DNA from 2 places in the Desulfofundulus luciae genome. Region 1 is predicted to be linked to the other one. Evidence: a T-box and tRNA genes for the amino acid it is inferred to sense, from the RefSeq annotation. Region 1 holds a T-box; the other holds one or more tRNA genes.

Region 1 (3,409 bases):
CAATGGGCAGAACCCTGACCTGGACCGGGGCCAGCCAGGTGGGAAAGGCGCCGGCAAAATGTTCGGTCAGGATGCCGATAAAACGTTCAATGCTGCCGAACACCACCCGGTGGATCATCACGGGACGGTGCTTCTGGCCGTCCTCGCCCACATAGGTGAGGTCAAACTTCTCGGGCATGAGGAAATCCAGTTGAATGGTGCCGCACTGCCAGGTGCGCCCCAGGCAGTCCTCCAGGTGGAAATCAATCTTCGGCCCGTAAAAGGCCCCGTCCCCTTCATTTACTTTATACTTCATCCCCCTGGCCTTCAAGGCCTCCTCCAGGGCGCTGGTGGCTATCTCCCAGATCTCGTCGGAGCCCATGGATTTTTCGGGGCGGGTGGAGAGTTCCACATTATATTTAAAACCAAAGATGCTGTAGAAATAATCCACCAGGTCAATGACCCCGATGATCTCTTCCCGGATTTGGGAGGGGAGCATGAAGATGTGAGCATCGTCCTGGGTAAAGCAGCGCACCCGCATGAGCCCGTGGAGCACCCCGGAAAGCTCGTGGCGGTGCACCAGACCCAGTTCCGCCAGGCGAATGGGCAGTTCCCGGTAGCTGTGCAGGCGGCTCTTGTACACCAGGATGCCCCCCGGGCAGTTCATGGGCTTGATGGCGTATTCCACGTCATCGATGCGGGTGAAGTACATGTTTTCCCGGTAGTGCTCCCAGTGCCCCGACCTTTCCCACAGGGACCGGTTCAAGATAACCGGCGTGCGGATTTCCTGGTAACCCCGCTTGTAATGCTCTTCCCGCCAGAATTGCTCCAATTGATTGCGCAGGACCATGCCCCTGGGATGGAAAAAGGGAAAGCCCGGCCCTTCCTCCTGGATGCTGAACAGGTCCAGCTCCGCGCCCAGCTTGCGGTGATCCCGGCGTTTGGCCTCTTCAATACGGAAGAGATATTCTTCAAGCTGGGATTTCTTAGGAAAAGCGGTGCCGTAAATGCGCTGGAGCATCTTATTTCTCTCGTCGCCCCGCCAGTAAGCCCCGGCCACGGAAGTAAGCTTGAAGGCTTTCAACCTGCCGGTTGACGGAATGTGGGGACCGGCGCAGAGGTCCACGAATTCACCCTGCTGGTAACAGGAAATTACCGCATCTCCCGGCAGCTCATTGATAAGCTCCACCTTATAAATTTCCCCGGCGGTAGAAAACCGCTGCAGCGCTTCTTCCCGGGACACTTCAAAACGGGTAAAGGGCAAATCTTCTTTAATGATAGCCTGCATTTCTTTTTCAATTTTCTCCAGGTCCGCAGGTGTGAAGGGCTTTTCCGCATCAAAATCGTAGTAAAATCCATCGGCAATAGCGGGACCGATGGCCAGCTTGACCTCCGGGAAGAGACGCTTCACGGCCTGGGCCATGACATGGGCGGCGCTGTGGCGGAAAGCATCCCGCCCCGGCTCATCTTCAAAGGTGTAGAACTCAACGGCGGCATCCCTGTGTAGAGGGTAGCTCAAGTCCACCAGCCGCCCGTCCACTGCCGCCACCAGGGCTTCCTTGCCCAGGCGGGGGCTGATGTCCTGCGCTATGCGGCTCAAAGGAGTACCGGGTTCGTATTCCCGCACGGAACCATCCTTTAATGTTACTTTGATCATAGAAGAACCCCTTTCTTTTAATACCGAAATAAAAAAACGTCCCTGTTTCAGGGACGAAATAATCCGCGGTTCCACCCTGCTTGGCGACCAAAAGGTAAAAAAAGCCCGCCCGCCTCAAAGGTGGTAACGGTCCTCACCGGCCCCGCTTACTCACCACGTGTCACAGCGTTCGGCAGGGCAGTTCCGGGGTGGTTTTCAGCCCGTCCCATCCGGGGATGCTTCCAGCCGCGGCATCCCCTCTCTGGGGATGGGCGTTTCAGGGCCTACTCTTCCCCTTCATCACCATTTCACTATTTGTAACGTTCACTTCGTTTTAAGTCACAATTATACTGTCGATCAGGAAATATTTGCCGTGCCGCCTTTGCAGCACCGGTATCCCGGTCCGGAACGAACTGCGGTAGCCGGCGCGAAGCACTGGAATAAACGAGCCAGCGCTGCATCCAACCGCGTTCCCTGAATATCAATATTTACGTTGATCACTTTGTCCTTCGTTATTATATTGAGGTTTGAAGACTATGTCAACCACAGCAGCCCGGGGGCACCCATCAACAACAGAATGCAATAATAACTATAACAACTTACCCGGCAGCAGAAAAACCCCTGCCTGCAAAAGACCAATGATGAACCCCAGCACTCCTCCCAGGATCTCGATATGCCTCAGTTCCCGGGAAGAGACAGTAGTGATAATTTGCTCCAACTGATCCAGCGAAAAACTATTTACCTGCTCCTCCACTACCCTGGACAAACATAACTCTACTTTTAGCTTTTCTCCAAAGCGGTCTACGAGTTCATTAACCAGGGGTGGCAGTTCCCTCCTGATCTGTTCGGCCAGGGCGTCGGAAATCATTCGCCGCAGGGACAGGGGTAAAAAACCGGGCAGCCTGTCCATCACCCGGGCGCGGACTGCCGTATTCACGGAAGAGACCAGGTCCTCGTTTAATTGTTCTGAGCGCAGGTAGTTGAGGAGTCGTTCCTTGGGAAGCAGTTGCTCCTCAATTACCCTGCCGATAACCCTGGCCAGCTCGCCACGCCTTTTGGGCACCACCCCCTGGATGGTGTAACCAAGCACACGAACTGGTTTGTAGGGTCGAAAAATCAGCCGTACCGCCAGCCAGTTGGTCAGCCACCCGATCAGCGCCCCCACTACCGGCAACAGCACGGCCTGTGTCCAATGCAAATCTTTCTCACCCCGTTCCGGCGCTCCTGAAAGAAATATATCAGAACAAATATACCAGAACAAAAAAAAACGGGCAACAAATTATTTTTCTCGACATAAGGAGCAGCCGGTGCACTCCCTTACACGGCCAAAAAAGACCAGGTTGATCGTTTCCATGATGGTGTTTTTCTGCTCGCAGGCCGGGTTATGAATGACAATTTGCTTGGGCGCCAGGGTAATTAAGGTGCTGATCAGCATGTCCTCATAATTAATTTCCCCTTCCGTCAAATCCATAAACAAATTTTCCAGGTAGTCTACCCTGAGGGCCTGTTTTCGCCCGTCTAAAAGTCGAAACGCCCCACCGGGCAGCTTGAGCACATGTACCAGTTCAACCCGGGATTCTTGAATTTCCACAAAATATTTAAGCAGGTGGATAAATTCCTGATACTCCCTTTCCATCAGGAAGTCGTCCACTGCCCTTTCCACGGCCTGCTCCAATTCTTCCACATAGTCCTTAAGCCGGAAGCGGATAAAACCTTCAACAATGATCTGGTTATTATGCCTCAAAAAATCCAGAATCTTTTCCATAATTCTTTTTTTAAACAGTTGCTGGTAAA
Region 2 (3,409 bases), on a different contig from region 1:
ATGAAGAGTAGTCCTGGTTGTTTAAAGTAGGAGACTTGATGAATGAGCATGCCTCAAAAAGCACCAGAATATTGCTCCCTTGAAGAGGGGTCGGGGTTATTAACCGCCGGCCTGGAGCGTCCTTTTATCAATCCCTACCTGGCCATCCTGGTGGGAGTGGTGGGAGCCGCCTTTTCTTCCATCTTTACCAAGCTGGCCATGGCCCCACCCCTGGTCATTGCCTTCTACCGGTTGGGGTTTGCCGTGCTCATGATTGCTCCCATTGCCCTGACCAGGGGACGGGAAGAACTGCGCTCCATGGGCCGGTGGGACATAATGCTGGCCTGTCTTTCCGGCGTGCTGCTGGCATTGCATTTCACTGCCTGGATTACTTCCCTTGAGTACACATCTATTGCCAGTTCCACCGTGCTGGTCACCATGCAACCCTTATTTGTGGTTTTAGGCGGCTACCTGATCTTTAAAGAAAAAATCGCCCGCACGGGGCTTGTGGGGGCAGCCCTGGCTTTAACCGGCAGCACTATTGTGGGTGTGGGTGATTTTCAGATCGGCGGGCAGGCTTTTTTGGGAGACATCCTGGCTTTTGCCGGGGCTATTTTTATTGCCGGCTATGTATTGATCGGGCGCGGCTTGCGGCACCGCCTGTCACTATTCCCGTACATTTTTGTTGTTTACGGGGTCAGTACCGTGACTTTGTTCCTGGGTGCGCTGCTGGCCGGCTTGTCCTTTTTTCCTTACCCGCCTTCCACATGGCTGTGGTTTTTCCTCCTGGCCCTGGTGCCCACCATTTTCGGGCATACCATTTTCAACTGGGCCCTGCGTTATGTCAAGGCTGCCGTGGTCTCAGTGAGCATACTCGGCGAGCCGGTGGGGGCAACCATTCTGGCTTATATTATTTTTCACCAGGTGCCTTCACCCTTACAGCTTGCGGGCGGGGCGATTATTATCACGGGCCTGTCCATTTTTATCCGGGCGGCAGCGGAAAAATAGCTTGTTCCATTTTGCGGCTGTGGGGGGGCGTTCTGTGAATGGGTTTCATTTATTATCCACCAGAGCGGGCTGGGTTGGTACTGCCTGGGGTAGGCAGGGGCTGCTGGTCCTGACATTTCCCCGGCCCAGCCGGGAGGAAGCCCTGGCTGCTCTGATGGATGAAGTAATACCCGCAGAAGTCAATCAAGGAAGTGGGCCTGCATTAAAAAGGTGGCCCGTGGCTTTTCTGGAAGAAAGGCTGAACCAATACTTCCAGGGCCGGCCGGTTTCCTTTACGGATATTCCCGTGGATCTTTCCTGGTGCACCCCTTTTGTGGCCCGGGTGCTGGATTTTGTACGGCACATCGGGTACGGTGAATTATGGTCGTACCAGCAGGTGGCGGCAGCCGTCGGCAGCCCCCGGGCCGCCCGGGCCGTGGGCGGGGCTTTGGGGACCAACCGGGTTCCACTGGTTATTCCCTGCCACCGGGTAATCCGCCGGGATGGATCGCCCGGCGGTTTTGGCGGCGGCCTGCCTCTAAAACTGCAGCTATTGCAACTCGAAGGCGTGCGACCCGGCCCCACCGGGCGATACCAATTGACAAATGACTCTGTTTGCGTTAATATAAGTAATGCGCCGGGTAGTCAAATGAGATAACAGAAAAGTGCTGGTGTGGCTCAGGGGTAGAGCAGCGCACTCGTAATGCGCAGGTCGTCGGTTCGAATCCGACCACCAGCTCCAAAAAGCTAGACGCCGCAAGGGTTTGCGGCGTTTATTGTTTATTATATTACATTGTCTTGCTTCTTTCAGAAGGGAAAATAAAAATGGATATCGTATATTAACTTTTGGGTGCAGGTATCTTGTCCGCAGACATGGCTTTGGTACCGGTGGTTATGAATTTTGTCTACAAGGATTATTCCTCTCTGCTCCTTCTGGTTGCTGGCGGAGCACGTCATGTCCGTTCTTATCCACACGGGCCTGTTTTTGTATTTTCTCTCATCATATTTCCCATACCTAACAGTTCTTCAGGGGCTGAATTTTTCGCTGGTGGAAAATTTTCTGTGTTCTGGCGGTGTTGAATCAGCCTTTTAACTGTTAAATTAAAAACTTTATTGTCTTTATTGTGTTAAAGGCAAACCACTCGAAAGGGTGGGGCGCAAAGCCATGGGTCTGCAGCCCTAAAGGGTATGACTGCCAGGCTGCCGCGATAAAGGTATTGATTGTTTTCTTTTTAATGGTGTTTTGTTGCGGCAGCCTGGTCAGGCTGCCGTTCCTGCTTATAAAAAAGTATGTTTACCCATTTGGGGTATAGAGGTCGACTCTAACAGAGCCAATGGCTGGGACATTTGCTGGCAGTATTGTGGCAATTGAAAGGGCATGGGGCCGGGAGGGGCTGAAAGGCAGAAGGGTGGTGAAAAAATGCAACGGTGTCTTGAATGCGCAAAGAAAGAACCGGACCGTCCTTGTGTGGAGTGCCAGTATTTTGTCCAGCTAAGCCCCCTTCGGCGGGTGCCTTCGCCGCCTGTCCGGGTGTTACTGGAAGATGAGCATGGCAGGCAGTATCCGGCTCACATCCTGGTGTTAAATACCACGGAGTTTGGGCTGGAAACGGAAGCTCCTGTTCCGGGGCGGTATGTAATCAGGCTGCAGGAAAACTTGTGGGTCGAGGTGGCCGGGGTACCGTTCAAAGGGAAAAATAACGTCCACGTTTTTGATATCCTGTGTGTCCACCGGAAGCAGGGGACTGCCCGTCGTCTTAGCAGGGAGGAGTATCAGTTGCTGGCCGGAAGCGCCGGCGAGCTAATACAGGAGATTTCCCGGCACTTGCCGGAGCACCTTCAGGACCTGGTCAGGGAGAAACTGCTGGCTGAGGTGGAGAAATCCGAACTAATTAACGCTCTCAGGGTGGGGAAGGTGATGAAATATGAAGGAGGGCGCTTCCGCTACCTTTCAGGCCAGGCTGACCTGGACCTGCCTATGGAAGAAGCGGAAAAACTGATGCGCCAGGCTATCCGCCAGGCCGAACACCGCCGCGAGGTGATCATTAGCGCTGACGGGCAAAAGGTGTTTGACCTTCACGGCGTGCCCTTCGACCACAGGAGCGGTGGACTGCTGGCCTTTGACATCACCGAGGTGATTGAAAAGGAGAGAAAGATGCACCAGCAGGAGATGCAGGCTTACCGGGAGGCCATAGCGGCGGTAACGGGGGGCCGGTTATACCTGGTGAATAGTGGAGAAATGGAAAAAGTGATCTCAGAAGGGACGGAACTGGCCAGGGGTGAGGTCCGGCAGACCCATGACATTCCGGAAGCCCGCCGGGCAATGCGGGAAGCCTTGCCTGTTCTCGACAGCCGCAGGCAGCACGCGATTGCCTTGTGCTTGACAGAGGCGCTGGCCAATGCTCTCAAACATGCAGGGGGCGGTTGCTGGCAAGCCAGGCAG

The links. A T-box is a leader RNA that pairs with one kind of tRNA and senses whether it is charged. The one in region 1 lies ahead of thrS (threonine--tRNA ligase), so its partner is inferred to be a tRNA-Thr.
Region 2: it has a tRNA-Thr gene. The T-box ahead of thrS (threonine--tRNA ligase) is inferred to sense a tRNA for this amino acid. The anticodon was not compared.

Annotation. Positions count from the first base shown of each region.
Region 1 covers NZ_JAUSUX010000026.1:30,251-33,659, forward strand. Annotated here, with positions in the region: gene thrS (threonine--tRNA ligase) at 1-1,636, opposite strand, end outside; T-box leader at 1,683-1,925, opposite strand; gene J2Z49_RS12555 (DUF445 domain-containing protein) at 2,205-2,813, opposite strand; gene ytxC (putative sporulation protein YtxC) at 2,895-3,409, opposite strand, start outside.
Region 2 covers NZ_JAUSUX010000007.1:39,524-42,932, reverse strand. Annotated here, with positions in the region: gene J2Z49_RS05740 (DMT family transporter) at 49-987, shown strand; gene J2Z49_RS05735 (methylated-DNA--[protein]-cysteine S-methyltransferase) at 1,022-1,624, shown strand; tRNA gene J2Z49_RS05730 (tRNA-Thr) at 1,634-1,708, shown strand; cyclic di-GMP riboswitch class I at 2,089-2,174, shown strand; gene J2Z49_RS05725 (ATP-binding protein) at 2,498-3,409, shown strand, end outside.